Regions from separate parts of the Streptomyces sp. NPDC030893 genome, predicted to be linked through region 1. Evidence: riboswitches for the same ligand, from Rfam matches in the RefSeq annotation. Region 1 holds a riboswitch; the other holds the start of a gene.
What was found. A riboswitch is a leader RNA that binds a small molecule or an ion and turns the genes downstream of it on or off. The one in region 1 is predicted to bind glycine.
Positions count from the first base shown of each region.

Region 2: another riboswitch for glycine. It lies ahead of gcvP (aminomethyl-transferring glycine dehydrogenase); the one in region 1 lies ahead of gcvT (glycine cleavage system aminomethyltransferase GcvT).

Region 1 is NZ_JBVIFC010000007.1:260,453-275,835, reverse strand. Features, by position in the region: gene glyA (serine hydroxymethyltransferase) at 1-1,075, opposite strand, end outside; gene gcvH (glycine cleavage system protein GcvH) at 1,090-1,467, opposite strand; gene gcvT (glycine cleavage system aminomethyltransferase GcvT) at 1,581-2,699, opposite strand; glycine riboswitch at 2,738-2,862, opposite strand; glycine riboswitch at 2,863-2,963, opposite strand; gene ACZ434_RS16795 (AAA family ATPase) at 3,185-3,853, shown strand; gene ACZ434_RS16790 (enhanced serine sensitivity protein SseB) at 3,907-4,683, shown strand; gene ACZ434_RS16785 (enhanced serine sensitivity protein SseB C-terminal domain-containing protein) at 4,898-5,686, shown strand; gene ACZ434_RS16780 (ABC transporter substrate-binding protein) at 6,119-7,789, shown strand; gene ACZ434_RS16775 (ABC transporter permease) at 7,901-8,905, shown strand; gene ACZ434_RS16770 (ABC transporter permease) at 8,905-9,864, shown strand; gene ACZ434_RS16765 (ABC transporter ATP-binding protein) at 9,871-10,872, shown strand; gene ACZ434_RS16760 (ABC transporter ATP-binding protein) at 10,869-12,041, shown strand; gene ACZ434_RS16755 (trimeric intracellular cation channel family protein) at 12,131-12,787, shown strand; gene ACZ434_RS16750 (alpha/beta hydrolase) at 12,784-14,043, opposite strand; gene ACZ434_RS16745 (thioesterase family protein) at 14,042-14,920, shown strand; gene ACZ434_RS16740 (TetR family transcriptional regulator) at 15,026-15,383, opposite strand, start outside.
Region 2 is NZ_JBVIFC010000013.1:207,319-222,701, reverse strand. Features, by position in the region: gene ACZ434_RS24125 (MerR family transcriptional regulator) at 1-378, shown strand, start outside; partial or broken gene ACZ434_RS24120 (DNA polymerase IV) at 438-1,912, shown strand; gene ACZ434_RS24115 (PRC-barrel domain-containing protein) at 1,831-2,205, opposite strand; glycine riboswitch at 2,319-2,414, shown strand; gene gcvP (aminomethyl-transferring glycine dehydrogenase) at 2,589-5,474, shown strand; gene ACZ434_RS24105 (ABC transporter ATP-binding protein) at 5,590-6,666, opposite strand; gene ACZ434_RS24100 (ABC transporter permease) at 6,672-7,499, opposite strand; gene modA (molybdate ABC transporter substrate-binding protein) at 7,496-8,302, opposite strand; gene ACZ434_RS24090 (TOBE domain-containing protein) at 8,465-8,860, opposite strand; gene ACZ434_RS24085 (DUF5999 family protein) at 9,022-9,222, opposite strand; gene ACZ434_RS24080 (hypothetical protein) at 9,528-10,136, opposite strand; gene ACZ434_RS24075 (glutamate-cysteine ligase family protein) at 10,688-12,205, shown strand; gene ACZ434_RS24070 (CPBP family intramembrane glutamic endopeptidase) at 12,284-13,084, shown strand; gene ACZ434_RS24065 (PhzF family phenazine biosynthesis protein) at 13,140-13,949, opposite strand; gene ACZ434_RS24060 (aminoglycoside phosphotransferase family protein) at 14,020-14,955, opposite strand; gene ACZ434_RS24055 (VOC family protein) at 15,017-15,217, opposite strand; gene ACZ434_RS24050 (PadR family transcriptional regulator) at 15,381-15,383, shown strand, end outside.

The sequences.
Region 1 (15,383 bases):
TCGGCGGGCGCGGGTCGTTCGGGATCGTGTTGCGGTTGACGGTGATGCCGACCTCGTGCAGCCGGTCCTCCGCCTGCTGCCCGTCCAGCTCGGAGTCGCGCAGGTCCACCAGGACCAGGTGCACGTCCGTACCGCCGGACAGCACGTCCACACCCACGGCCCGGACGTCGTCCTCGACCAGGCGCTCGGCCAGGATGCGGGCGCCCTCCAGGGTGCGGCGCTGGCGCTCCTTGAACTCCTCGGTGGCGCACACCTTGAAGGCGACCGCCTTGGCGGCGACCACGTGCTCCAGCGGACCGCCCTGCTGACCGGGGAAGACCGCGGAGTTGATCTTCTTGGCCAGCTCGGCCGTGGAGAGGATCACACCGCCGCGCGGACCGCCGAGGGTCTTGTGCGTGGTGGTCGTCACCACGTGGGCGTGCGGCACCGGGTTCGGGTGCAGACCCGCGGCGACCAGACCGGCGAAGTGCGCCATGTCGACCATGAGGTACGCGCCGACCTCGTCCGCGATCCGGCGGAACGCCGCGAAGTCCAGCCGGCGCGGGTACGCCGACCAGCCGGCCACGATCAGCTTCGGCTTGTTCTCCTTGGCCAGGCGCTCCACCTCGGCCATGTCGACCCGGCCGTCGTCGCCGACGTGGTAGGCGACCACGTTGTAGAGCTTGCCGGAGAAGTTGATCTTCATGCCGTGGGTCAGGTGCCCGCCGTGCGCGAGGTTCAGGCCCATGATCGTGTCACCGGGCTTGAGCAGCGCGAACATCGCGGCCGCGTTGGCCTGCGCACCCGAGTGCGGCTGCACGTTGGCGTGCTCGGCGCCGAAGAGCTCCTTGACCCGGTCGATCGCGATCTGCTCGATCACGTCGACGTGCTCGCAGCCGCCGTAGTAGCGGCGGCCGGGGTAGCCCTCGGCGTACTTGTTCGTCAGGACCGAGCCCTGGGCCTCCATGACCGCGACCGGGGCGAAGTTCTCCGAGGCGATCATCTCGAGGGTGGACTGCTGACGGTGCAGTTCGGCGTCGACCGCGGCGGCCACCGCGGGGTCGAGTTCGTGCAGGGGCGTGTTCAGAAGCGACATACGGATACGACTCCTCAGCCCGCGATCGCGGCTTCGTACTCGGCGGCGGTCATCAGGTCGGCCTGCTCGTCGGTGACGCGCACCTTGAACAGCCAGCCGTCCCCGAACGGCGCCGAGTTCACCAGCGACGGGTCGTTCACGACGTCCTCGTTGACCTCGGTGATCTCACCGCTGACCGGGGAGTAGAGGTCGCTGACCGACTTGGTCGACTCCAGCTCGCCGCAGGTCTCGCCCGCGGTCACGGTGTCACCGACCTCGGGGAGCTGGACGAAGACCACGTCGCCGAGCGCGTTGGCCGCGTGCTCCGTGATGCCGACCGTCGACACGCCGTCCTCGGCGGCCGTCAGCCACTCGTGCTCCTTGCTGTAACGCAGCTGCGTGGGGTTGCTCATGGCCTGAATTCTCCTGTACAGGGGGATGACGGATGACTGAGGGGGCTGCGCGCGGCGCCCGTGAGCAGGCACGACCTGCTCACCTCAGGCGCGCGGGGCGTCCGACGACGGTGTCACTTCCGCCGCTTGTAGAACGGCAGCGCCACGACCTCGTACGGCTCGTGGCTGCCGCGGATGTCCACGCCGACGCCCTCGGTGCCGGGCGCCGCGTGCGCCGGGTCGACGTACGCCATGGCGATCGGCTTGCCCAGGGTGGGGGAGGGGGCGCCGGAGGTGACCTCGCCGATCACCTCGCCGCCCGCCACCACCGCGTACCCGGCGCGCGGGACGCGGCGGCCCTCGGCGACCAGGCCGACCAGGACGCGGGGCGGCTGCGCCGCGGCCCGCTCGGCGGCCTCGGCCAGCGCCGCGCGGCCCACGAAGTCGCCCTCCTTCTCGAACTTCACCACCCGGCCGAAACCGGCGTCGAAGGGCGTCAGGGAGGGGCTCAGTTCGTTCCCGTACAGCGGCATGCCCGCCTCCAGGCGGAGCGTGTCCCGGCAGGACAGCCCGCACGGGACCAGGCCCGCGCCCTCGCCGGCCTTGGTCAGCGCCTGCCACAGCTCCACCGCGTGCTCCGGCTTCACGAACAGCTCGAAGCCGTCCTCGCCGGTGTACCCCGTGCGGGCGATGAGCGCGGGGACACCGGCGACCGTGCCGGGCAGACCGGCGTAGTACTTCAGGCCGTCCAGGTCGGCGTCGGTGAGCGAGGCGAGGATGCCCTGCGACTCGGGGCCCTGCACCGCGAGCAGCGCGTAGGCGTCACGGTCGTCGCGGACCTCGGCGTCGAAACCGGCCGAGCGCTCGACGAGCGCGTCCAGCACCGTCTGCGCGTTGGAGGCGTTGGCGACGACCAGGAACTCCGTCTCGCCGAGCCGGTAGACGATCAGGTCGTCCAGGATGCCGCCGTCCTCGCGGCAGATCATGGTGTAGCGGGCGCGGCCGGGCTTCACACCGCCGATGTTGCCGACGAGGGCATGGTCGAGGAGCGCGGCGGCCTGCGGGCCGGCGACCGCGATCTCGCCCATGTGCGAGAGGTCGAAGAGGCCGGCCTTCGTGCGCACGGCGTTGTGCTCGTCGCGCTCGGAGCCGTAGCGCAGGGGCATGTCCCAGCCGGCGAAGTCGGTCATCGTCGCACCGAGCGACCGGTGCAGGGCATCGAGCGCGGTCCGGCGAGGTTCGGTACTGCTCATCGGTCGGTCTCCCAGGAGGCATGAAGGGCGAGGGCACTTCCTCCCCATCTGTCATCGGAACCTGAGAGGTTCGCCATGACCGCCCGCACAGCGGAGGAGCACGGCTTGCACCTTGGGTGGAGCCACTGGAGCACGGCTGCAGCGGCCCGCTTTTCAGATGTGCCTCGCCCGCGCGGTAACGGGGCCTGAGAGATTCAAGGGAGGGACTTGCTCCTTCGGCGCCCCGGCGGCAAACGGTGCCGGGGACTCTCCCGCGCGGATTCAAACGGCCGGTATGCAGTTGGCGCGCACATCATTGCACGCATCTTGAGCGTGCGGCAGGGGGACCCTTTCCTGGGATGCACAGGTTGTACGGGCACGGTCACAGGGAGCTGTGACAGGCCTGTTGCGGGAAAGGCACGGAAACGGGAGACCGGGGCATTACCTTCTCTTTACACTCGGCGGGGAACCGGACTCACAGCCGGTCCCAGGGGAGGACCAACACGGTGAACAGGACCACGGCGTGCGCCGCCACCACGGGCGTCACGCTGCCCCCGCAGTCGGCCGACCGGGCCGGCAGGGACTCCGGCGCACTGCCGGCGCCCCTCGTCCGCGATCTGCGCGGCCGGGACGGCCGCAGCCCGCGCGCCCTGCTCTTCGGGCCCCGCGACCTCGTCGTGGTCACCGGACTGCCCGGCAGCGGCAAGTCCACGCTGATGCGCCGCACGGTGCGCGGCACCCGCATCGACTCCCAGGACACCCGCGACCGCTGGGACCGCCGCATGCCCGGCCTGCTGCCCTACGCCGTCTACCGCCCCCTGGTACGCCTCGCCCACTACGCCGGTCTGCGCCGCGCGCTGCGCGCCGGGGCGGCGGTCGTCGTGCACGACTGCGGCACCCAGGCCTGGGTGCGGCGCTGGCTGGCCCGCGAGGCCCGCCGCCGGGGGGCGCGCCTGCATCTGCTCCTGCTCGACGTCACCCCGCAGCAGGCCCTGGCCGGCCAGCGCGAGCGCGGGCGCGGGGTCTCCCGGTACGCGTTCCGGCGGCACCGCGCGGCGAGCGAGCGGCTGCTGCGCGCGGTGGAGCGCGGATGGCTGCCCGCGGACTGCGGCTCGGCGGTGCTGGTGGACCGGCACGCGGCGGACGCACTGCGCCGGATCGGCTTCGCGGGCTGACCGGATAACCTTGCCGCCCACAGCAGTGGTTCCAGGCAGGCGGTAGACGAAAGATGGACTTCCCGGCGTTCCCGGCCCAGACGCACCCCCATCCGCACGGCGGATGGCCCGGCAACGAGCTGGAGGAGGTGCTCTCCGCCTCGCTCGGCGTCCCCTCGGCGGGGAGCCGGATCATCGAGGTACTGGGCCGCAGCTTCGTCTGGGTCCCGCTGCCGAACGGCGGCGGCCCGCACAGCGGCCCGCTGGACCTGCCCACCCTGGAGATCGACGGCCAGGCCTACGTCCCCGTCTTCACCTCCGAGGAACAGTTCCGCCGGGTCGTCGGCTCCCACATGTCGTACACGATCGCCCCCGCCGTGGAGTTCGCCCGCGGGCTGCCGCCGCAGGCTGGGATCGCGGTGAACCCCGGTGGCGTGGTCGCCGTACCGCTGCCGCCGCCGGCCGTGGCCGAACTGTGCCGGGCCGGACACACCCCGCTGGACGGCGCGGCGAGCGGCGGCCGGGTCCGCCTGTTCGAACCCGACTGGCAGGAGGACCCGGTGGACTTCCTGGCGGCCGCCTCGGAGGAGTTCGAGGCCACCGGCGTGGTGACGACCGCCCGCCGCTGCCTGGCCGCGATCGAGACGGAGGCGCCCGTCCTCTTCGTCGGCGTGGAACTCTCCCACTGGGAGGGCGAGGTACGCACCCTCCCCCTGGACGCCCTCGGCCGAGCCCTGGGCCGCACCCCGACCCCCTGGCCGGTCAACCTCGTCCTCATGGACATCGCCCAGGACCCGGTGGCCGACTGGCTCCACACCAGGGTCACCCCCTTCTACACCCGCCACCACTAGCGCCCCGAAGGGGCGCGGGACCGTACTGAGATGCGGCTCCGCCGCGCGGGCGCGATCAACCACAACAAACCCGCACCCGCCCGACGATGCGTAGCCCCCGAGCTCTCCCGCGCCCCCCGAAACCACCCGGCGCTGCACAGCCCACCCCGCCCATCCGCCGGAGGCTTACGCTAGGTTCATCCGCTGGCGAGGTTGTACGGAGGGGCGATACAAAGTGAGCGCTGGCACCGCGGCGGCCGGACAGGTCGAGCACATGCTGCGCCAGGTGACGCCCGGGCGTTACGACGCCTACGAGGCGTTGCTGCGCGCCCTGGCCACCCCCTCGTCCGGCCAGGTCTGGATGCTGCTGTGGCACGGCCAGGCCGGCTCCCCCGACGCCCAGTACGGGAACATGGAGGTGGACGGCCTCGGCTACGCGCCCTGTGTCACCTCCGCGCAGGAGCTCTCCGCCAGCGGCTGGAACCGGTCCTACGAGGTCGTCGACGGCCTCGAAGCGGCCCGCGCGCTCTACCCCGACCGCTACGGTCTCTGGCTCAATCCGCACGCCCCCGGCGGCGGCGTCGGCATCCCCTGGCTGGATCTGCGCCGGATCGCCGGCGGTCTGGACCGTCAGCCCGCGGGGCCGCTGAGACTGTCCGAACCGGCCATCGAGATCCCTCAGTTCTACGCCCTCCTCGCGCAGAACGCCCACCGCACCCCCGCCGTCCGCGCCCTGCGCCGGGCCTGGGTGCAGCCCGCGCTGGGCGCCCCGTACCTCGCCATCGGCCTGGACGTGTACGACACCTCCCCGCCCGCCGTGGACGCGGTGCGGGCGATGATGCAGCAGTCCCTGGGCGCCGTCCCGGACGGACTGCCCGTGTCGACCGTCGCGATGTCCGACGAGCACGACCCGGTCGCGATGTGGCTGCGCGCCAACGCCCGGCCCTTCTACGACCGTGAGGCGCACGGCGCCGCCCGGCCCCCCGCCGCGGGGTACGGCTACCCGCCCGCGCACCAGCGCTGACCGGGTCGTATCCGTACATCCTGACGCGCTCACCGGGTCGCGCCACGTCCTCGCCCGCGCTGACTCAGCGTCACCGTGTCCACGATGTGGACACATGCTCCGACATGGTCCGGACCTCGGCCCGCCCGTAGGTGATTTTCCGTCAGGTTTTCGGCCATGCGCACTCAGCGACCACCCACTGACCCCCTGTCACCTGCGGTTTCACCCGGTCTCCACGCCGACAGCCGGTCGCAGAACCGGCCTTGGGCGGCTGCGCTCCGTGTCCGCGGGGTCGAAACCCGGCGGGGGAGCGCCTGAACCGCCCCATATGTCAAGTGTTCAGATCTCAGGTAGGTATCACCGGTATCCGGACTGTTCCTGACTCCCTGCGAACGTGAGTAGTGTTCGGGCGGTCAAGATGCATCCACATAGCGGACCCGGAGTGGCCCCAATATGCGCATACCCAAGTCCCGAGTCGCTCGGGCGATCACGGCCGCGGTGGCGGTCGGTCTGATTGCCACGGGCTGCTCCAGCGAGCGGGACAGTGACAACGAAAGCAGTGGCGACAAGGACACCTTCGTCTTCGCCGGTGCCGGTGACCCGGGTTCCCTGGACCCTGCCCTCGCGAGCGACGGCGAAACCTTCCGTGTGACGCGCCAGGCGTTCGAGGCCCTGCTCGAGCACGAGTCCGGCGGCACCGAGCTGGTCGGCGGTCTCGCCGAGACCTGGTCGAGCAACGACGCGGGCACCGTCTGGACCTTCAACCTCCGCAAGGACGTGAAGTTCCACGACGGCGAGAAGCTCAACGCCGCGGCCGTCTGCGCCAACTACGACCACTGGTTCAACTGGACGGGCACCTACCAGTCCAGCGCGGTCTCCTACTACTGGCAGACCATCATGGGCGGCTTCGCGAAGAACGAGGACCCCGAGACGCCCGAGGCGAACTACAAGTCCTGCACCGCGAAGGACGAGAACACCGCCGTCATCGAGGTCAAGAAGCCCTCCGCCAACCTCCCCGGCGGCTTCTCCCTCAACGCCCTCGCGATCCACTCGCCGAAGGCCATCGAGGCGTACAAGAAGCAGGACGCCTCCGCCAAGGGCGACGCCATCACGTACCCCAAGTACAGCCAGGAGGCCGGCACGGTCGCCGGTACCGGCCCGTACAAGATCACGAAGTGGAACAAGGGCAACAAGGAAGTCACCCTTGAGCGCTTCGACGACTACTGGGGCGACAAGGCGAAGATCAAGAACCTGGTCTTCCGCACCATCGACACCGAGGAGGGCCGCCGCCAGGCGCTCCAGGCCGGTGACATCGACGGCTACGACCTGGTCGCCCCGGCCGACGTCGAGACCCTCAAGAAGGAGGGCTACGTCGTCCCGACCCGTGGCGTCTTCAACCTCTTCTACGTGGGCATGAGCCAGGAGGCCAACCCGGCGCTCAAGAAGAAGGAAGTCCGCCAGGCGATCGCGCAGGCGATCGACAAGGAGAACCTGGTCAAGACCCAGCTGCCCGAGGGCGGCAAGGTGGCCGACCAGTTCATGCCGGACACCATCGCGGGCTACTCCAAGAACGTCACGAAGTACCCGTTCGACACCGCCGCGGCCAAGGGTCTGCTGAAGAAGGCCGGGGAGGAGAAGCTCGAGATCGAGTTCTGCTACCCGACCGAGGTCACCCGCCCGTACATGCCTGCCCCGCAGGACCTGTTCGAGCTGATGAAGGCCGACCTGGAGAAGGCCGGCATCACCGTCAAGCCCAAGGCCATGAAGTGGGCCCCGGACTACATCGACGCCACCGAGGCGGGCTCCTGCGCCCTGCACATGCTCGGCTGGACCGGTGACTTCAACGACGGCTACAACTTCATCGGCACCTGGTTCGCCGGGTACGACAAGCAGTGGGGCTTCAAGGACCAGAAGGTCTTCGACGCCGTGAACGCCGGCTCGAAGATGGGCAAGGCCGAGGAGCGCGTCGCGGCCTACGAGAAGGCCAACGAGGCCATCATGGCCTACATCCCGGGTGTCCCGATCTCGTCCTCCCCGCCGGCCATCGCGTTCGCCAAGAACGTGAACCCGCCGAACGTCTCCCCGCTGACGCAGGAAGTCTTCTCCGAGACGTCCTTCAAGTAGGCACGTAAACGGCAGTAGTAGTTCAACGGGGGGAGTCCGCCCGGCCGCCGCAACTCGGCGGCCGGGCGGGTCCATTCATGTAAGACATCACGCAAGAAAGGGGCATGCGGGGTGCTGCGTCTCGTCGTACGAAGACTGCTCCAGCTCATACCCACGCTGCTCGGCCTGTCGGTTCTTCTCTTCCTGTGGCTCGACCGGCTGCCCGGTGGACCCGCCTCAGCGATCCTGGGGGAAAAGGCCACCGAGGCCGAAGTGGCGCGCATCAACCGTGCGCTCGGGCTGGACCAGCCCGTCTACGTTCAGTACTGGCGCTTCCTCAAGCGCATCTTCGAACTCGACCTGGGCACCTCCACCCAGACCGGACAGCCGGTGTGGGACGAGTTCGTCCTGCGTTTCCCCGCGACCGTGGAGCTGTCGCTCCTCGCGATCCTCATCGCCGTCGCGGTCGGCGTGCCCCTCGGCTACTTCGCGGCCCGCAACCGCGGTGGCTGGCTCGACGTCACCGCCGTCTCCGGCTCGCTCGTCGGCATCTGCATCCCGGTCTTCTTCCTGGCCCTGATCCTCAAGCAGATCTTCGCCGTCCAGCTCGGGATCTTCCCCAGTTACGGACGCCAGGACACCGGTATCAACGCCACCGACGTGACCGGTTTCGCCGTCCTGGACGGCATCCTCACCGGGGAGTTCGACGCGTCCTGGGACGCGATCACCCACCTGATCCTGCCCTCCATCGCCCTGGCCTCCATCCCGCTCGCGGTCATCGTTCGTATGACCCGCGCCAGCGTGCTCGAGGTGCAGGACGAGGACTACGTCCGCACCGCCGAGGCCAAGGGCCTCAAGCGGAGCGTCGTCCGCGGCCGGCACGTCATGCGCAACGCGCTGCTCCCCGTGATCACGGCGGTCGGTCTGCTCACCGGCTCCCTGCTGTCCGGCGCGGTCCTGACCGAGTCGGTGTTCTCCTTCGGCGGCATCGGCTCCTTCATCCGGACCGCGATCGACGGCCGCGACTACCCGGTGCTCGTCGGGTTCATCATGTTCATCGCGCTGATTTACGTCCTGATCAACTTGCTGGTGGACCTGGCGTACAGCCTCATCGACCCGAGAGTGCGGGTGCACTAATGAGCGTCGCCACCAAGACCGACAAGATCCAGCGTCTCGCCGAACTGGCCGCGACCAAGGAGACCAGCACCGGCGCCAGCCTGTGGCGGGAGGCGTTCCGGCGTCTCAAGCGCAGCAAGATGGCGATCATCGGCGCGGTCGTCATCGCGCTGTTCATCCTCCTCGCGATCGTCGGCCCCTACATCGCCCCGTACTCCCCGACCGCCCAGACCTGGCGGGACGAGGTCTTCGCCAACCGGGGCGAGTTCGTCGGCATGCGCCCCGACAACTGGTTCGGCCTCGACCACCTCGGCCGGGACATGTTCTCCCGCATGCTCGTCGGCGCCCGCCAGACGCTGCTCGTCGGTGTCGTCGCCACGACCATCGGCCTGCTGATCGGCTTCCTGATCGGCGGCCTGGCCGGCGCCTTCGCCACCCTCGGCGGCGAGCGCGGCAAGCGCATCGACTCCGTCATCATGCGCTTCATCGACATCATGCTGGCGATGCCCTCGCTGCTGCTGGCCGTGTCGATCGCCGCCGTCATGGGGCAGTCACTGACCACCGTCATGATCGCCGTGGGTGTCGTGCAGATCCCGGTGTTCGCGCGGCTGCTGCGCGGCTCCATGCTGGCCCAGGGCAGCGCGGACTACGTGCTTGCCGCCAAGTCCCTCGGCGTGCGCAAGCGGCGCATCGTCCTCTCGCAGATCATCCCCAACTCGCTCAGCCCGGTGATCGTGCAGGCCACGCTCTCCCTGGCCACCGCGATCATCGAGGCCGCCGCCCTGTCCTACCTGGGCCTCGGCAACCCCGACCCGGCCATCCCGGAGTGGGGCGTCATGCTCACCCAGGCGCAGCGGTTCTTCGACAACGCGCCGATGATGGCGGTCTACCCCGCCGTCGGCATCATCATCACCGCCCTCGGCTTCACCCTCCTCGGCGAGGCCATGCGGGAAGCCCTCGACCCGAAGCTGAGGGGCTGAACCACCATGTCTCTGCTCTCTGTCGACGAACTGACCATCACCTTCGGCGGCGCCGGCCGCAAGGAGTCCCGGGCGGTCGACGGCGTCTCCTTCGAGGTCGACCAGGGCCAGGTCGTGGGCCTGGTCGGCGAGTCCGGCTGCGGAAAGTCCGTCACCTCCCTGGCCCTGATGGGGCTGCTGCCCCACAAGGGCGTGAAGATCGGCGGCCGTGCCACGTTCGACGGCACGGACCTGTTCACGATGAGCCCGTCCGCCCGCCGCGACCTGCGCGGCAGCCAGATGGCGATGATCTTCCAGGACCCGCTGTCCTCCCTCAACCCGGTCATCCCGGTCGGGGTGCAGGTCACCGAGATCCTGGAGCGCCACCGCGGGATGAAGGGGGAGGCCGCCCGCAAGGAGGCCGCCCACCTGCTGGACCGGGTCGGCATCCCCGACCCGACCCGCCGGCTCAAGGAGTACCCGCACCAGCTCTCCGGCGGTATGCGCCAGCGCGCGCTGATCGCCATGGCGGTGGCCTGCGCCCCGAGCCTGCTCATCGCCGACGAGCCCACCACGGCGCTCGACGTGACGATCCAGGCGCAGATCCTGGAGCTGCTCAAGGAGCTCGTGGACCAGGAGGGCACCGCCCTGCTGATGATCACCCACGACCTCGGTGTGGTCGCCGGTCTCTGCGACCAGGTCAACGTGCTCTACGCGGGCAAGGTCGTGGAGTCCGCCGGGCGCCGCGAGCTGTTCGCCCACCCCACCCACCCCTACGCGCACGGGCTGCTGGGTTCCATCCCGCGTCTGGACGCCCCCCGGGGCGAGGCGCTCAAGCCCATCCGCGGCTCCATCAACGACCGCATCGCCTGGGCCGACGGCTGCGCCTTCGCGCCCCGCTGCGACCGGTACGAGATGAACTGCCTGACCGGCACCCCGCCGCTCACCGAGCCGCGCGCCACCGGTCACGAGGTGCGGTGCGTCCACCCCGTACTCGACGACGCGAAGGCCGAGGAGGTCCCCGCATGAGCCTGCTCGAACTGGACGGCGTCAAGGTCCACTTCCCCATCAAGAAGGGTGTCCTCTTCGACCGCACGGTCGGCCACGTCTACGCCGTGGACGGGATCTCCCTGAAGGTCGAGGCCGGCCAGACCTACGGCCTGGTCGGCGAGTCCGGCTGCGGCAAGACCACCCTCGGGCGGTCGGTGCTGCGGCTGGTGGACATCACCGAGGGTTCCGTCGTCCTCGACGGCACCGACCTGGCGAAGCTGCCGAGCGAGGAGATGCGCCGTTTCCGGCGCCGGCTCCAGATGGTCTTCCAGGACCCGCTGGGCTCCCTCAACCCCCGGCAGAACATCGAGTCGATCCTGTCCGAGGGCATGGTCGCGCACGGTATCGGCAAGGACCAGGAGGAGCGCCGGGAGAAGATCAAGTCGATCCTCGACAAGGTCGGCCTGCCCTCCAACGCGCTCGCCCGCTACCCGCACGAGTTCTCCGGCGGCCAGCGCCAGCGCATCGGCATCGCCCGCGCCCTCGTCCTCGAACCCGACGTGATCATCTGCGACGAGCCGGTCTCCGCGCTCGACGTGTCGGTCCAGGCCCAGGTCATCAACCTGCTCGAGGAGCTCCAGGAGGAGCTCGGCCTGACCTATGTGGTGATCGCCCACGACCTCGCGGTGGTCCGGCACATCTCCGACGTGATCGGCGTGATGTACCTGGGCGCCCTGGTCGAGGAGGCACCGAGCGACGCGCTCTACGCCGAGCCGAAGCACCCGTACACCAAGGCCCTGATGTCGGCCGTGCCGGTGCCGGACCCCGAGGTGGAGGACCGGCGCGAGCGCATCCTGCTCATCGGTGACCTGCCCTCCCCGGCGAACCCGCCGAGCGGCTGCCGTTTCCACACCCGCTGCCCGTGGGCCCAGGCCGAGCGGTGCTCGACCGAACGCCCCGAGCTGCGGGACGTCGGCGGCGGTCACCGGGTGGCCTGCCACTTCGCGGAGGAGATCGCGGCCGGGACGCTGAAGCGGACCACCGGCGAGGTCGTGCCGGCCACGCGCGAGGGAGTGGAGGACGTCCCGCCGACGCTGCCGGAGCAGGCCGGGAAGGCGGAGGCCGCGGCCGGGAAGGCGGAGGAGGCCGCGAAGTCGGTGAAGGCCGAGAAGGCGGACGACGCCGAGAAGGCCGGAGAAGCCGTATAGGCCGCAGCTCCCTCTGGAGATAGCAAGCTCACAGCGCCCCTCGCCTTCTTTTTGAAAGGCGAGGGGCGCTTCTGAGTAAGAATATATGGGTGTTGCAGCAGCTGTTCAGTCCGTCCGTCCTGCATACGCTCGACCTGATGGGCATCTTCGTCTTCGCGATATCCGGCGCCCTGCTGGCCGTTCGCAAGAACTTCGACGTGTTCGGCATCGCCGTGCTCGCCGAGGTCACGGCGCTGGGCGGCGGACTCTTCCGCGACCTGGTCATCGGTGCCGTGCCGCCCGCCGCCTTCACGGACCTGGGCTACTTCGTCACCCCCCTGATCGCCGCCGCCCTGGTGTTCTTCCTCCACCCGCACGTGGAGCGCATCCAGGTCGGGGTCAACGTCTTCGACGCGGCCGGACTCGGCCTCTTCTGCGTCGTCGGGACCACCAAGGCGTACGACTACGGGCTCGGCCTGACCGCCTCCGCCTGCCTCGGGCTGGCCACCGCGGTCGGCGGCGGTGTGCTGCGCGACGTGCTCGCCAACGAGGTGCCCTCGCTGCTGCGCTGGGACCGTGATCTGTACGCGGTCCCGGCCATCGTCGGCGCCGCCATGGTCGCCCTGTGCCTCCGCTACGACACGCTGAACGCGATGACCGGCTCCTTCGCCGCGGTCACGGCCTTCGTGCTGCGCCTGCTGGCGATGCGCTACCACTGGCGGGCTCCCCGCGCCTGGCACCGCCGCTCGACGGTCACGGAGGATTAGGGCCCGTCCGGGGTTCCCCCGGCGTCCGCCGTGCGGTGCCCGCCCAGCTCCTCGGTCAGCCAGCGGAAGGCCGGTATCACCTGCGGCCGCCACAGCGCCATGGTGTGTCCGCCCGCGCTCCGCGGCACCTTCACCACCTGCACGCTCGTCGGATCCTTCGCGGCCCGCCCGAGAGCCATCGCGTCCTCGTACCCGTCCTTCTCCTGGCCGGAGAGGTAGAGCGAGATCCGGGGCGGCACCGCCGCCCCGCGCAGCATGCGGAGGGGATCGCTCGCGGCCCGCAGGGCCGGGTCGCGCCCGGTGAGCGAGGCGCGTTCGACGGCCGGGTCGTTGTAGCCGGACAGACTGACCGCCGCGCCGAAGCGGTCGGGGTGGGCGACGGCGAGGCGGGTCGCGCAGTGCCCGCCGGCCGAGTACCCGGCGACCGACCACCCGCGCGGGTCGCTCCGCACCCGGAAGTTGTCGATCACCATGCGCGGCACGTCGATGCTGAGCCAGCTCTCCGCGTTCACCCGGCCGGGAAGGTTGGCGCAGCCGGTGTCCACGCCGGGCAGCAGGGCGGTGCGCGGTGCCACCAGCACGAAGGGGGCGATCCTGCCGTCCCGCATCAGCGGCAGCAGCTGTTCGTGCGCGTCCAGCGTGCCGAACCAGGCCTTCGCCGAACCCGGGTAGCCCTGCAGCAGCTCCACCACGGGGAACCGGTGATCGCGCCAGGCGGGATCGTCGTACTGCGGCGGCAGCCAGACGTACACCTCGGCCTTCACCCCGGAGACCCGGCCCGTCAGCTCGGTCGCGCGGACCCCGCCCGCCGCCCGCATGCCCGGTCCGCCGGCGGACCGGAACGTCTGGCGGACCTTGGGCAGCCGCTCCGGTACGACTCCGCCGGTGCCGTCGGCGCCGAGGTCCGCGGCGTGCTCCACGTGGTCGCCGGTGCCGAGCAGGTCGGACCAGTCGTCGTAGAGCTGGTTGGCGTTGTTGACCAGGGCGAAGACCAGGGCGACCGCCGTGATCTGGGCGAACAGCAGCATGGTCACCCGGGTGACGGCCCGCACGGCACGGGGCCCGCGCACCCGTGTCCAGAGCGCGAGCGGCAGTCCGAGGGCGACGACGGCCAGGACGGCCAGGGCGCAGAGGAACGGGGTCCCGGTGAGGCTCATGTCCGGACAGAGGGCGAAAACCGGCACGAGGTTCACGGCGTCCGTCGGCCGCTCCACAAAGCTACCGCTTAGTATTATCTTCTTGTACTGTTCATCCATGCCAGAAGCAGCCCCCGCCCAGGCCACCCGGGCCACGATCGGCGCCAGCGAGTTCGACCGCGACACCGCTCTCACCCAGCGGGCGCCCGGCGTCTACGACATCGACCTCTCCGCCGGCTGGACGATCATCAACGCCGTCAACGGCGGCTACCTGCTGGCCGTCCTGGGCCGCGCCCTCGCGGACGCCCTGCCGCACCCCGACCCGTTCGCCATCTCCGCGCACTACCTGACCGCCTCCCAGCCGGGACCGGCGGTGGTGCGCACCGAGACCGTGCGCACCGGGCGGACCCTGTCGACCGGCCAGGCCTCCCTGTTCCAGCGGGACGAGCAGGGCCGGGAGGTCGAACGCATCCGCGTGCTCGCCTCCTACGGCGACCTGGACGCCCTCCCCGACCACGTCCGTACGACGGCGAAACCGCCCGCGATCCCGCCGATGGAGCAGTGCTTCGGCCCGGAGGACGGCCCCGCCCCCGTCGAGGGCAGCTCCGCCATCACCGACCGCCTGATGCTCAAGCTCGACCCGTCGACCCTGGGCTGGGCCCTCGGGCAGCCCTCCGGCAAGGGGGAGATGCGGGCCTGGTTCGGCCTCGCCGACGGCCGGGACCCCGACCCGCTCGCCCTGCTGCTCGCGGTGGACGCCCTGCCGCCGACCGCCTTCGAGCTGGGCATCTCCGGCTGGGTCCCCACCGTGGAGCTCACCGCCCACGTCCGCTGCCGCCCCGCGCCGGGCCCCCTGCGCGTCTCCATCACCACCCGCAACCTCGCCGGCGGCTTCCTGGAGGAGGACGCCGAGGTCTGGGACAGCAGCGACCGCCTGGTGGCCCAGTCCCGCCAACTGGCAAGGGTCCGCCTGCAGGACAGCCCGTCCGGCGTTTGAGGACGAGGCCCGTTCAGGGCCGAAAGGGGGTCCGGGGGCACAGCCCCCGGGGACGGGAAGGGAAGGGGCGGCGGGGGCGAAAACCCCTACCGCCCCGCCGGGCAGCTACGCGCCCCCACCCGGCCGGCCAGGCCAATGCTCCCGCCCGATCCCGATCAACCGCATCTGCCGCGCAGCCACCCCCGCCACCCGCTCCCGCTCCCGCGCCCCCGCTTCCCCCGCCGGCGCCTCCAGCAGCAGCGACGCCGTACCCAGCATCAGATCCACATACAGCTGCGCCAGCATCAGCACATCCTCCTCGCTCCACCCCGCGGACACCGCGTCCCCGGCCAGCACCCGGCCGACCTCCGCGGTGAACAGCCCCAGCCGGCCGTGGATCGCCTCCCGCACCGACCGCACCCCGCCGTGCCGCTCGCGTGCGATGAACCGGACGTGCGCCGGGTACGCGTCCACATGACCGGCG
Region 2 (15,383 bases), on a different contig from region 1:
GGGTCGGGGACGCAGCGGCTGTACAGCTTCCGCGACGTCGTCGTGCTGAAGATCGTCAAGCGGTTCCTGGACACGGGCGTGTCCCTGCAGAACATCCGCAGCGCCGTCCAGCACCTGCGCGAGAGCGGCTTCAGCGATCTGGAGCGCATGACGCTGATGAGCGACGGCGCCACCGTCTACGAGTGCGCCTCGCCCGACGAGGTGCACGCCCTGCTCCAGGGCGGCCAGGGCGTCTTCGGCATCGCCGTGGGCGTGGTGTGGCGCGATGTCGAGAGCGCGCTGTCGCAGCTGCACGGGGAGCGCGTCGACACCGGGGAGACCCTGGTCGGCCACAACCCGATGGACGAGCTGGCGCGGCGCCGCAACAAGGCCGTCTGAGAAGCTCCCGCACCCCTCCCAACAGGGCATTGTCAGTGGCGTAGGGCAGCATCGGACACGTGAGAGCCGCGCCCACGATCCTGCATCTCGACATGGATGCCTTCTTCGCCTCGGTGGAGCAGGCGTCCAAGCCGAGTCTGCGCGGGAAGGCCGTCGTCGTGGGCGGGCTCGGGCCGCGCGGTGTGGTCGCCACCGCCTCGTACGAGGCACGGATCTTCGGCGTCCACTCGGCGATGCCCATGGCGCAGGCCCGGAGGCTCGCGCCCAACGCCGCGTACCTGGTGCCGAGGTTCGCCCTCTACCGGTCCATCAGCGAGCAGGTGATGGGCCTGCTGCGGGCCATGTCGCCGCTGGTGGAGCCGCTCAGCCTGGACGAGGCCTTCGTGGACCTGGAGGCCGGCGGCAGCGCCTGGGACGAGCGGTCGGCCCGTCTGGCCGGGGCGAAGCTGCGCGCGGACATACGGGAGGTCACGGGGCTCACCGGTTCGGTGGGGCTGGCCGTCTCCAAGATGCTCGCGAAGATCGCCTCGGAGCAGGCGAAGCCGGACGGGCTGGTGCTGATCGAGCCGGGCACGGAGCGTGCGCTGCTGGCACCGCTGTCCGTGCGCACCCTGCCCGGTGTGGGCCCGGCGACCGGTGACCATCTGCGCCGGGCCGGGATCCACACGGTCGGCGAACTCGCCGAGGCGGGGGAGGACGAACTCGTACGGCTACTGGGCAAGGCCCATGGGCACGCGCTGTTCGCGATGGCGCTGGCGCGGGACGAGCGGCCGGTGGTGGCCGAGCGGGAGGCCAAGTCGGTGTCGGTGGAGGACACCTACGACGTGGACATCCACGACCGGGTGCGGGTCGCCGCGGAGGTCGTGCGGCTCGCCGACCGGTGCGTGCGCAGACTGCGCGGGGCCGGTCTGTCGGGACGCACGATCGTGCTCAAGGTGCGGCGGTACGACTTCTCCACGCTCACCCGGTCCGAGACGCTGCGGGGGCCCACGGACGATCCCGCGGTGGTGCGCGAGGCCGCCGCGCGGCTGCTGGACGCGGTCGACACCACGGGCGGGGTGCGGCTGCTCGGGGTGGGAGTCAGCGGACTGGCCGACTACACCCAGGAGGACCTGTTCGCGCAGGCGGCGGGCGTGGCCGGGGAGGAATCCGCTCACGAGGCGCCCGAGGCCGCGCAGGAGGCGGCGAGCCCGGTCCCCGCCGAGCGGCGCTGGCCGGCCGGGCACGACGTGCGGCACAGCGCGTACGGGCACGGCTGGGTGCAGGGCAGTGGGCTGGGCCGGGTCACCGTCCGCTTCGAGACGCCCGATTCCCGGCCGGGCCGGGTGAGGACCTTCCGCACCGACGACCCGGCCCTGGAACCGGCGGATCCGCTGCCGCTGGTGTCACCGGGACCGGGGGAGGACGAGAGCGCGAGAGCCGGCGACGGGAGCGGGTGAGCGGGGCGGCGGGTCAGACCTGCTTGTCCTTGCCCGCCAGCCTGCCGAAGTCGCGGTCCTCCAGCGGAGGGGGCGCGGCGACGTCCAGACCGTAGTGGTGGTAGAGCTGAAGTTCCTGCTCGGGGGAGAGATGGCGGCCCACACCGAAGTCGGGTGCGTCCTTGATCAGGGCCCGTTCGAACGGCACGTGGAGGGCGCCGTCGATCAGTTCGCTGGGCTCCAGGGGGACGAAGGCGTCCCGGCTGAACAGGCCGGTGCGTATCGCCGCCCACTCCGGTACGCCGGTGGCGTCGTCGAGATACACCTCGTCGATGGTGCCGATCCGGTTTCCGGTGCGGTCGAACGCCTTGCGGCCGATCAGGTGGCGCGGATCGATGTCGGTCTGCACGGGCCCTCCACTGGTCGCAAACTCATCCGTAAGCACTACAAAACGGCAGAATCGGCGGTGCGGCCACTCGAAGCCCCGGTGTTGTGCTCGCTGGTACGCTGGCAATCGGCCGCTGACCCCGTGCGGGAGAGCCCTCCAGGCACCACCGGAGGCGCCGAAGGAGCAAATCCTCCCCGGAATCTCTCAGGCACACGTACCGCACGGACGAGGTCACTCTGGAAAGCAGGGCGGGTGTCGACGGCTTCCGCTCTCACCGACGGTGAAAACCGGACCGCCCCGGGCGTTCCGGTGAAGCTCTCAGGTTGAGATGACAGAGGGGGAGGCCGTCCGGGCACCTGCGCCGTGGTGCCCCTCGAAGGTCGTCGGACCAGGAGGCCTCCTCAATGACCGCCCCTCGCACTCCGCTCTCCGAACTCGAACGGGGAATCCCCTTCGAACAGCGCCACATCGGCCCCGACCACGAGGCCCGGGCCAAGATGCTCGCCCAGGTCGGCTACGGCTCGCTGGACGAGCTGACCGCCGCCGCCGTGCCGGATGTGATCAAGAACGCCGAGGCGCTGGACCTGCCCGGTGCGCGGAGCGAGGCCGAGGTGCTGGCCGAGCTGCGGACCCTGGCCGACCGCAACGAGGTGCTCGGGTCCATGATCGGGCTCGGCTACTACGGCACCTTCACACCGCCCGTCATCCTGCGCAACGTGATGGAGAACCCCGCCTGGTACACGGCCTACACGCCCTACCAGCCGGAGATCTCCCAGGGCCGGCTCGAGGCGCTGCTGAACTTCCAGACCGTGGTCGCCGAGCTCACCGGCCTGCCCACCTCCGGTGCCTCCCTGCTCGACGAGGGCACCGCCGCCGCCGAGGCGATGGCGCTGTCGCGGCGCATGGGCAGGAACAAGAAGGGCCTGTTCCTGGTCGACGCGGACGCCCTGCCGCAGACCATCGCCGTGATCGAGACGCGTGCCGAGCCGACCGGGGTGGAGGTCGTCGTCGCCGACCTGAGCGACGGCATCCCCGCCGGGCTCGCCGAGCGCGAGATCAACGGCGTGCTGATCCAGTACCCGGGCGCCTCCGGTGCCGTGCGCGACATCAAGCCGGTCATCGACCAGGCGCACGAGCTGGGCGCGCTCGTCACCGTCGCCGCGGACCTGCTCGCCCTCACCCTGCTGAAGTCGCCCGGCGAGCTGGGCGCGGACATCGCCGTCGGCACCACCCAGCGTTTCGGTGTGCCGATGGGCTTCGGCGGACCGCACGCCGGCTACATGGCGGTGCAGGAGAAGATGGCGCGCAGCCTGCCCGGCCGTCTCGTCGGCGTCTCCGTCGACGTGGACGGACACAAGGCCTACCGCCTCGCCCTGCAGACCCGTGAGCAGCACATCCGCCGTGAGAAGGCCACCAGCAACATCTGCACCGCCCAGGTGCTGCTGGCCGTCATGGCCGGGATGTACGCCGTCTACCACGGCCCCGAGGGTCTGCGGGTCATCGCCCGGCGCACCCACCGGTACGCCACGGTCCTCGCCGAGGGGCTGCGGGCCGCCGGAGCCGAGATCGTGCACGGCTCCTACTTCGACACGCTGACCGTGCGCGTCGCCGGGCGGGCCGCCGAGGTCGTGGCCGCCGCCCGTGACAACGGCGTCAACCTGCGTCTCGTCGACGCCGACCACGTCTCCATCGCCTGCGACGAGACCACCACGCGCGACCGGCTGACCGCCGTGTGGAGCGCCTTCGGCGCCGAGGGCGACATCGAGGCCCTGGACGCGGCCGCCCCGGACACCCTGCCGGACGCCCTGCTGCGCGACGACGAGTACCTGACGCACCCCGTCTTCCAGCAGCACCGCTCCGAGACCGCGATGCTGCGCTACCTGCGCCGCCTCGCCGACCGCGACTACGCGCTGGACCGCGGCATGATCCCGCTGGGCTCCTGCACCATGAAGCTCAACGCGACCACCGAGATGGAACCGGTCACCTGGCCCGAGTTCGGGCAGCTGCACCCGTTCGTGCCCGCCGAGCAGGCGCAGGGCTACCTCACCCTCATCCGTGAGCTGGAGGAGCGTCTCGCCGAGGTCACCGGCTACGACAAGGTCTCCCTCCAGCCCAACGCCGGTTCCCAGGGCGAGCTGGCCGGCCTGCTCGCCGTCCGCGGCTACCACCGGGCCAACGGCGACGAGCAGCGCACCGTCTGCCTGATCCCGTCCTCCGCGCACGGCACCAATGCCGCCAGCGCCGTGATGGCCGGAATGAAGGTCGTCGTCGTCAAGACGTCCGACGACGGCGAGGTCGACGTCGCGGACCTGCGGGCGAAGATCGGGCAGTACCGCGACCAGCTGGCGGTGCTGATGATCACGTACCCCTCGACGCACGGTGTGTTCGAGGAGCACGTCGCCGACATCTGCGCCGAGGTGCACGAGGCCGGCGGCCAGGTGTACGTGGACGGCGCCAACCTCAACGCCCTGGTCGGTCTGGCCAAGCCCGGCCACTTCGGCGGCGACGTCTCGCACCTGAACCTGCACAAGACGTTCTGCATCCCGCACGGCGGCGGCGGTCCCGGCGTCGGCCCGGTCGGCGTACGGGCCCACCTCGCCCCGTACCTGCCGAACCACCCGCTCCAGCCCGAGGCCGGGCCGGAGACGGGCGTGGGCCCCATCTCGGCGGCGCCGTGGGGTTCGGCGGGCATCCTGCCCATCTCGTGGGCGTACGTCCGTCTCATGGGCGGCGAGGGCCTGAAGCGGGCCACCCAGGTGGCCGTGCTCAGCGCCAACTACATCGCCAAGCGCCTGGAGCCGCACTACCCGGTGCTCTACACCGGCCCCGGCGGCCTGGTCGCGCACGAGTGCATCATCGACCTGCGCCCGCTGACCAAGGCGACCGGCGTGACCGTGGACGACGTGGCCAAGCGTCTGATCGACTACGGGTTCCACGCGCCGACGATGTCGTTCCCGGTGGCCGGCACGCTGATGATCGAGCCCACCGAGTCCGAGGACCTGACCGAACTCGACCGGTTCTGCGAGACGATGATCGCGATCCGTGCCGAGATCGAGAAGGTCGGCTCCGGTGAGTGGCCCGCGCACGACAACCCGCTGCGCAACGCGCCGCACACCGCCGCCGCTCTCGGCGGTGAGTGGGAGCACGCGTACGAGCGCGAGGAGGCCGTCTTCCCGGCCGGGGTGAGCGCCGCCGACAAGTACTGGCCGCCGGTCCGCCGTATCGACCAGGCCTACGGCGACCGGAACCTCGTCTGCTCCTGCCCGCCGCTGGACGCGTACGAGGACTGACGCGGAGGTGTCCAAGGGGCTCCGCTCCGGCCGGGTGGCCGGGCGGGGCCCCTTCGGTCCGCCGATGGCCGTCCACGCCGCCCGGTGAACCCGTGCTTCCGGGCACCGTGCGCGGCTAGGCCGGGTACGCGTGCGTCTGTGCGGCCTTGACCGCGGCCCACACCTGTGCGCCCGGACGGAGGTCGAGTTCGGCCGCGGCGACCGTGGTGAGGTCGGCGGCCAGGGACAGCTCACCGGTGAGCTCCGCGCGGATCTGGTCGCCGTGGCTCTCCAGCCCGGCGATGGCGCACTGCCAGAGGTTGCGGGCGCTGGAGCCGGTGGGCCGTTCCCGGTGGAGGGTCACCGCACCGGGCGGGAACGCCACGAAGGCGGGCCCGGAGAGGTCCTCGGTGGTGCTGACGGCGGGCCCCGCGTCGAGCCGTACCGTGTGGCCCTCGGCCTGCCCGCGGTACAGGTTGAGGCCGACCAGCTGGGCGATGTACTCGGTGCGCGGGTGCCGGGCGATGTCGGCGGGCGTGCCCTCCTGCACGATGCGCCCGTCCTCCACGACCACCAGACGGTCGGCGAGCACCATGGCGTCCAGCGGGTCGTGCGTGACCAGGACGGCGACGGCCTCGAACGCGGCCAGATGGCGGCGGAGCTGCGCGCGCACCTCCAGCCGGGTGCGGGCGTCCAGGGCGGCGAGCGGTTCGTCCAGGAGCAGCAGCCGGGGGCGGGTGGCCAGCGCGCGGGCGAGGGCCACGCGCTGGGCCTGGCCGCCGGAGAGCCGCCGGGGCTTGGCGTCCGCGTGCCCGGCCAGTCCCATCCGGTCCAGCCACTCGGCGGCCAGGGCGCGGGCCGCCGCCTTGCCGGTGCCCCGGCAGCGCGGTCCGAAGGCGACGTTGTCGAGGGCGGTCAGATGGGGAAAGAGCAGGTAGTCCTGGAAGACGACGCCCACCGGGCGGGACTCGGGGGGTGTCCGGCGCAGGTCCGTGCCGTCCAGCCGCAGACGGCCCGCGGTGAGCGGTGCGAGGCCGGCCAGGGCGCGCAGGGCGGTCGTCTTGCCCGCGCCGTTCGGGCCGAGCAGGGCGACGACGTCGCCGGGCGCGGCGGTCAGCGCGATGTCCAGGCGGAACGCGCCGCGGTCCACGACGAGGTGCGCGTCCAGCCCCTCGGCGGCGGGCCCGGTCGTCCCGCTGGACCTGTTCGGCATGACCATCAGACGGCCCTCATCCAGCGGTCCCGCAGCCCGGCCAGTACGGCGATGGACACCGCGAGGAGCACCAGGCTGAGGGCGATCGCCGCGGCCGGGTCGTTCTGCAGGGCGAGGTAGACGGCGAGCGGCATGGTCTGGGTGCGGCCGGGGAAGTTGCCGGCGAAGGTGATCGTCGCGCCGAACTCCCCGAGGGCCCGCGCCCACGCCAGGACGGCGCCGGCTGCGATACCGGGAGCGATCAGCGGCAGTGTGACGCGGCGGAACGCGGTGAAGCGGGAGGCGCCCAGGGTGGTGGCGGCCTCCTCGTAGCGCGGGTCGGCGGCCCGCAGCGTGCCCTCGACGCTGATGACGAGGAACGGCATCGCCACGAACGTCTCGGCCAGGACGACGCCCGTGGTGGTGAACGGCAGTGTGATGCCGAACCACGCGTCCAGCCACTGGCCGACGACCCCGTTGCGGCCGAGGGCGAGCAGCAGGGCGACACCTCCCACCACCGGCGGCAGCACCAGCGGGAGCGTCACCAGGGCACGGACCAGGCCCCGGCCGGGGAAGTCCGTACGGGCCAGCAGCCAGGCCAGCGGGACGCCGACGAGCAGGCTCAGCACGGTCGCCGTCGTGGCGCACAGGAGTGACAGGCGCAGCGCCTCCCAGACCTCGGGGCTGGTCAGCTGCTCGGGCAGGCTGCGCCAGGGAGCCCGCAGGAGCAGGGCGAGGAGGGGCACCAGAAGGAAGGCCAGGCCCAGCAGGGCGGGCACGAGGAGAGCGAGCGGGACACCGCGGCCGGGCGGGCGGGGGCGCGCCGTGCGGGGCGCTTCCTGGCCGGTCCTCATGGCTCGAGGAATCCCGCCCCGCCCAGCACCCGCCGGCCCTCCGGGGACTTCACCAGCTCCAGGAACGCCTTGGCGGCGGAGGGGTTGGGGGCGTTCTCCAGCAGGGCGATAGGGTAGTCGTTGACGGCCTCGGCGGACTCGGGGAATTCCACGCCCTCCACCTTGTCACCGGCCGCGCGCACATCCGTGCCGTACACGAGGGCGGCGTCCGCCTCCTTCAGTTCGACCTTCGTCAGCGCGCTCTTGACGTCCTGCTCGTAGGAGACGGGTGTCAGGGGGACGCCGCCCGCGGTGAGGGCGGTCTGCGCGGCGGTGCCGCAGGGCACCGTCCGGTCGCAGAGCACGACCTTCAGACCGGAGGCGGTCAGGTCGTCGAGGGAGTCGATCCCGTGCGGATTGCCCGGTGCGGTGGCGATCTGCAGCCGGTTGCGGACGAACGTGCTCGGGCTGCCCGCCGTGTGCCCCTCGTCCGTGACGAGCTCCATCGTCGTGGTGCTGGCCGCCGCGAAGACGTCGGCGGGGGCGCCGTTGTTGATGCCGGCCGCCAGGGAGTCGCTGCCGCTGAAGTTGAAGGCGACCTCGGTCCCCGGGTGGTCCCTCTCGAACCGTTCGCCCAGCTCCGTGAAGGTCTCCTTCAGGGAGGCGGCCGCGAACACGGTGACCGTGCCGGTGACCTCCTCCCCCTCCGCCGCGGAGGAGGACTCCGGACCGGACGAGGAGCAGCCGCTCAGCGCGAGGACGGCGACGGCCCCGATGCCGGCGATCTGCCGGTACGCGTGGGCCCGGCGCGTGGAACGGGTCATCTCGGGGGCTCCCTCGGTAGGGCGGGAAGAGCCCGCAGGACCCTTCCGATACGCCGATCATACTGGCGCATCCGCGAGGTGAAAGTCCCCTGTCTCATCGCATGAGCCAGGTGAGAAGGCGCAGAGGGCCGCATGTGCGTTCCTCCTTGCGGACGGGTTCGCTCACGTGCGGTCGATATGGACGTTTGTCGACTTCACCCGTGCGGTGGCCTCCACACCGACCTCCAGGCCCAGTTCCTCGACGGCCTCGCGGGTGAGCAGGGAGACGAGACGGTGCGGCCCGGCCTGGATCTCGACCTGGGCGGCGACATCGCCGAGCTTGATCGCCGTGACGATGCCGGGGAAGGCGTTGCGGGCGGAGGTGTATGGGGTGTCCTCCTCCGCGGTTGCCGCCCTGGCGAGTTCGACGGAGAACGCGGCGAGATCCCGTCCGTCGACGAGCCGCCGCCCGCCGTCGTCGCGGTGGGTGGTGATGCGCCCCGCGTCCGCCCAGCGGCGGGCGGTGTCCGGGCTCACTCCGAGCAGCCTCGCTGCCTGGCCGATCGTGTAGGACTGCATGCCGGTCACGATAGGGCGCGGTGCGGGACGCGTGGTCGCCGGTCGGCCTCGGAGCGGTGCGGCCGGGCGTGCGTCGGGGCCGGCGCGCGGGGAGGTGGTCCCGCGGTCCGGCCCCCGGTCCGCCCGCGCGCGTTCCGGTCCGTCCGGTCGGGCTCGTGGGCTCAGGCGGTGGTCAGGCTGGTGCCCCGGTGGCGCTGCGGGCCGATGATCCTGCCGTCGGGCAGGAGCTCACCGGTGTCCTCGAAGAGCACGACACCGTTGCACAGCAGGCTCCAGCCCTGCTCCGGGTGGTGCGCCGCGAGACGGGCGGACTCCCGGTCGGCGGAGTCGGCTGAGGGGCACGGTGGCTGGTGCTGGCACATGGGTGGGATCTCTCGCTCTGTGGTGACCTGTGAGTCGGCTGTCGTGTCAGTTCCGCGGCGTGAAGCGTCGTTCATGGCCGCCCCCCGTTGTGATAGGTCGGTCGGAAACCAGTGTTGCCCCACGGACAAGGATCCGCAGGGATTTCGCGGCACCGCTCCTCACAGGGTGATGACGCATCACCCGCGCGGACGGTTCATCTCAACTCCCCTGCCGCTTCGGGTGGTTCGCCCTGGCCGAATGGGGCTAGTCCACATACGCGTACCCCCCGCCCGGGGCACCGGGCGGGGGGTACGGGAGCGGGACGTCAGGCCGGTGACCGGAGCAGACGGGTCGGGGTCACGGTCGGGGTCACGGTCGGGGTCACCCGGTGGGTCAGCACCGGAAGGAGATCGGTGACCCGGTGCGGACGGTGGGCGGCGATGCCGGGCGGTGCCGGCGCGAGCGGGACGAGCAGGTCGGTGGCGGCCGGGTGGCCGCCGGCGCCGTCCGCGGCGGGGTCGCCGTGCAGCCAGAGCGTCAGCATGTAGAGACCGGGCACGGACAGCAGCCGCGGCTGGTACGGCTGGGCCATGGCCTCGGCCTGGCGCAGGGCCAGTTCGGTGGAGGCGATGTACGGGCCCTCGAAGAAGCGGGAGAAGGTCCAGCCGTCGGCGGTGAGCACGGTGTCGGCGGCGGCCACCGCGCGGTCGCCGGTACGGATCAGGAAGCGCCACCCGGCCAGCCGGGTCGCGGTCTCGCCGTCGGCGGTGACCCGGTCGAGGACGTGCACCGGGAGGGGGAGCTCGGGTGAGGCGGGTCCCTGGGCGCCGAGCAAGGACGGAGTTCGCGCCTCACGGACCGCGGTCGGTGAGGAGAGCGCGGTCAGGACGGAACGCAGTGCGGGCGCGGGAGCCGGGGGGACATGCAGCGGCATGGTGGGTCGCCTCTCATTCGAAGGCACAGTGGCGCGAGGGCGGGGCGGACGGCGCTGTCAGCTCGCGAAGGTCAAGAGGCAGGGGCCGGGGTCTGAGCGCGGGAGACGGGGGTGTGGACTGCCGCACGCCGCCTCTCGGCTGGATCACTCGACCGCGGGCGCCAACCTTCTGCCTTGTGGGCGAAGTTTATACGACACGTGTTCAGCCTATGTTTCGTCTAGCTCATTGCGGACCGGTGAACAAGGGCACTTCTGGCCGGTGAAATGCGGAAATAATCCCGATTCCAGGACGGGCGCACGTCGATGACCTCGGACAACGACCGCCGAGCGGTCGGCCCATTCTCGTCGGCGTTTTTCACGAGTCCGCATCCGGTATGCGCCGTACACGCTGTGCCATGCCCCGTGAATGTGCCACTGGTCACCTTCGGCCAGACTAGCGGCTGACGGGTCCGTCCGGGACGTTATCGATCGCATTCGCGGGGCATCCTCCCTTGTGGACCGGGACCCCGGCGGCCGTTCTTCGGTCCGCCCATCCGAGGAGGGACGCTTCGATGGGGGAGAAGGTCGTGGCAGGTCAGTTCGACCTCTCCGATCGCCAGCGGTACCGCGAGAAGCTCCGCGGCTGTCTGACGGCGCTGGAGCGGCTCCTGGCGGAGAAGCGGTTCGACCGCCCCAGGAACCTCATGGGGCTGGAGATCGAATTGAATCTCACGGGCGCCGACGGCATGCCGAAAATGTTGAATGCGCAAGTCCTCGAACGGATCGCCAGCCGGGACTTCCAAACAGAGCTCGCGATGTTCAATCTGGAAGTGAACATCGCGCCCCACCGATTGAGCGGGCGGGTATTCGACCGGCTCGACGAGGAACTGCGCACCTCGCTCGCCTATGCCGACCGGAAAGCCCGCGAGGTGGACGCGGGCATCGTGATGATCGGCATCCTGCCGACACTGGACCGGGACGACCTCGTCTCCTCGAACCTTTCCGCCGTCGACCGCTACGCGTTGCTCAACGATCAGATCGTGGCCGCGCGCGGTGAGGACTTCACCCTCGACATCGACGGTGTGGAACGCCTCAGCTGCACCTCGAAGTCCATCGCCCCCGAGGCCGCCTGCACCTCGGTGCAACTGCACCTCCAGGTCACCCCGGAGCGTTTCGCCGGGGTGTGGAACGCGGCGCAGGCCGTCGCCGCCGCGCAGATCGCCGTCGGCGCCAACTCGCCGTTCCTGTTCGGCCGGGAACTGTGGCGGGAGTCCCGGCCCCCGCTGTTCCAGCAGTCCACCGACACCCGCCCGCCCGAACTCCAGGCCCAGGGCGTGCGGCCGCGCACCTGGTTCGGGGAGCGGTGGGTGACCTCCGCGTTCGACCTCTTCGAGGAGAACCTGCGCTACTACCCGGCCCTGCTGCCCATCTGCGACGACGAGGACCCGCTCGAGGTGCTGGACCGCGGAGGCGTTCCCTCGCTCGCCGAACTGGTCCTGCACAACGGCACCGTCTACCGCTGGAACCGCCCCGTCTACGGCATCGCCGACGGCGTCCCCCACCTGCGCGTGGAGAACCGCGTACTGCCCGCCGGGCCCACCATCACCGACGTCATCGCCAACGCGGCCTTCTACTACGGCGTCGTCCGGGCCCTCGCCGAGGACAGCCGCCCGGTGTGGACGCGGCTGCCCTTCGAGGCCGCGGCCGCCAACTTCGACGCCGCCTGCAAACACGGCATCGACGCCCGCTTCACCTGGCCCCGGCGCGGCCGTCTCGGCGGGCTGGGCGAGGTGGACGCGGTCACCCTCGTACGGGACGAGCTGCTGCCGCTGGCCGAGGCCGGGCTGGACGCGTGGGGCATCGAGCCCGCCGACCGCGACCTGTACCTCGGGGTGATCGAGGAGCGGTGCCGGCGCCGGGTGAACGGTGCGACGTGGCAGGCCGCGACCTTCCACCGGGCCCTCGACCTGGGCCTCGGCCGGGAGGCCGCCCTGGCCGCCACCACCCGCCGCTACCGCGAGCTGATGGAGCAGGGAGACCCCGTGCACACCTGGCCGGTGGGACTGCCGGAACCCGTGCCCACGGGCTGACCGCGGACGGCCCCCCGTCCGGCCCGCACGGCCGCTGCCCTCATACTGATCGCACCGATCGGTCATGTGGAGGCAGGTGTGCAGGCGGAGGCGGGCCCGGGGGCCGATTCCCTTCCCGAGCGGAAGCTGTCACGGACGACGCTGCGCAATGAGACGCTGCTGGTGCTCGCGCTGTCGCTGGGCGCCAGCGGGGTCTCGGCGCTGATCAGCTTCGTCGGCTCGGTCACCCGGCCGGGCGGGCTGAAGGACCAGGCGGCCACCCTCAACGCCTCGGCCGCGCCGGGCCGCCCCTGGCTGGACCTGGCCTGGCAGCTCTTCGGGATCGCCACGGCGCTCGTCCCCGTCGCGCTCGTCGCGCACTTCCTGCTGCGCGAGGGCGCGGGGCTGCGCACGCTCGGCTTCGACCGCACCCGCCCCTGGTCCGACCTCGGCCGCGGGGCGGCGGTCGCGGCGGTCATCGGCAGCAGCGGCATCGCCTTCTACCTGGCCATGCGCGGCCTCGGCTTCAACCTCACCGTGGTGCCGGAGGCGCTGCCCGAGGTGTGGTGGAAGTACCCCGTGCTGATCCTCTCGGCGCTGCAGAACTCGATCGTCGAGGAGGTCATCGTCCTCGCCTACCTGCTGCGCCGGCTCGACCAGCTGGGCTGGTCCCCGGGCGCCGCCCTGGCGGGCAGCTCGCTGCTGCGCGGCACGTACCACCTCTACCAGGGCATCGGCGGCTTCATCGGCAACATGGTCATGGGCGTGGTGTTCGTGTACCTGTACCGGCGCTGGGGCCGCGTCGGGCCGCTGGTGGTCGCGCACACGCTGCTCGACATCGGGGCGTTCGTGGGGTACGCGCTGCTGGCCGGCAAGGTGGACTGGCTCCCGACGGCCTGAGACGGCGACGAGGGGGCGTGCCGCGCGGCGGTACGCCCCCTGCGCCGTGCCGGGCTCAGACCAGCAGGTCGCCCTCGATGACCGTCACGGCCCGCCCGCTCAACAGGGTGCGCGCGCCGCGCACTTCCGTACGGACGCGGCCGGAGCGCGGCGAGGCCTGGAGACCGGTGAGGGTGGCGCGGCCGAGACGCTCCGACCAGTACGGGGCCAGCGCGGTGTGCGCGCTGCCGGTCACCGGGTCCTCGTCGATGCCGACGTTCGGGAAGAAGCAGCGGGAGACGAAGTCGTAGCCGAGGGCGGGGTTCTCGGCGCGGGCGGTGGCGATGACGCCGCGCTCGGAGTGGGCGGCCAGGGCCTTGAGGTCGGGGCGCAGGGCGTGGACGGTGCGCTCGTCGGCGACCTCGACGAGCAGGTCCCCGATGTCCGGGCCGGTGTCGAACGCCGTGAGGGGCCGGGCGCCCAGCGCCTCGGCGACGCCCTCGGGGATGTCGACCGCGGTGAGCGGGGCCGTGGGGAAGTCCAGCGTGACGGTGCCGTCCTCACCGGGGGTGGCGACGAGCACGCCGCTGCGCGTGGCGAACCGCACCGGTCCCCGGTGCGCGCCGGTGGTGTGCAGGACGTGCGCGGTGGCCAGGGTCGCGTGGCCGCACATGGCCACCTCGGTGGTGGGGGTGAACCAGCGCAGCGCCCAGTCGGCCTCGGCGCCGTCGGGGAGGGGATGGGCGAAGGCGGTCTCGGCGTGGTTGACCTCCAGTGCCACGCTCTGCAGCCGGTCGTCGTCCGGGAAGGCGTCCAGGAGCAGTACCCCGGCGGGGTTGCCGGCGAAGGGCCGGTCGGTGAAGGCGTCCACGATTCGAATCCGCATGGCCCTGACCGTACGGGCTGTGGGCGGCGGGAGACCAAGGCCAATGGGCGGGAGGTGGACCGGTGGGCGGTCATCGCTCCGTCGCACCGCGGCGGTGGGGCGTCGTGGTGAGGCGGCGCAGCGCGGACCGGGCGGGCGGGCCCCAGGTGCGCTTGCCGCCCGGGCGGCCGTGGACGCCCGCGTCCGCGATGAGGAGACAGACGAGGGCTTTGAGCACCGCCCAGCCGCGTGCGCGTCGCCGGGTCGCGCTGTCCGCGGCGGGCCCGTAGGCACGGTGGAAGCGGTCGACGGCCCCGTCCGGCAGCAGGGTCCAGGCGGCGGCGAGGTCGCAGGCCGGGTCATCGGCGAAGAGGTCGCCGAAGTCGATCACGCCGCAGAAGGCGCCGTCCGCGGTGAGGACGTTGGCCGGGTGCAGGTCGCCGTGGAGCCACAGGGCGGGCCCCGCCCACCCGGGCGCGGCCACGGCGTCCTCCCAGACCTCGCGGACGGCGTCCGGGTCGGAAAGCAGTCCCCGCTCGGTGGCCGCCGACAACTGCTGGGCGAACCCCTCGGCATGGCCGGCGAGCGGCCCCCCGCGGTCGCGGCCGGCCGGGGCCCCTTCGGGGGCGGGCCGGTGCAGCGCGGTCAGGAAGGCGGCCAGGCTGTCGGCCGCCTCGGCGGCGCGTGTGGCGGGGGCGAGGTCGGCGGGCGAGCCGTCCACCCACGTGGTGACGAGCCAGGGCCGCGGGAACCGCTCGGACGGCTCGCCGAGGCGCTGCGGGACGGGGACCGGCAGGGGGAGACGCGGAGCGAGAACGGGGAGCCAGGCGTGCTCCTTGAGCAGCAGCCCGTCCGCGGACTGCGTCGCCCAGGGCAGCCGGACGGCAAGGTCGTCACCGAGCCGCCAGAGCTGGTTGTCCCAGCCGCGCGCACCGAGCCTCAGGGGCCGTCCGGCCAGATCGGGGTGCTGCTCGCACAGCAGACCGCGGACCAGGTCAGCGGTGATCTCGATCTCCGTGTGCGTCATGCGGAGTCACGGTACCCGCCGACGGGAGCCGACGACGTACCGGAGCAGACGGGAAGGCCGGTCAGCCGAGGTAGTCCGCGCGCCCCTCGTCGTCGCGTTCGAAGGGGCCGTCGGGGATGACGCGGAACTCGTTGCCCTCGGGATCCGCCGTCACCAGGAACCCGCCGGCGTCGTACTCCTCCAGCCGGCGTCCGCCGAGCGCCTCGACACGCTGTCGCTCAGCGAGCGGGTCGGTCGAGGTGACGTCGACGCAGCCGTCCACCGGGCCCCGTGCGGCCCACGACCGGCCGGCCGAGCAACTCGGACCAGAACGCGGCCAGCCGCTCGGACGGGTCGTCAATCGGTTGTCGAGTCTTGCCCAACAAGCTATCTCGATATATCGTTGAGGTATCGCGATCGATCAACGAAGGAATGGAGTGATGGCGATG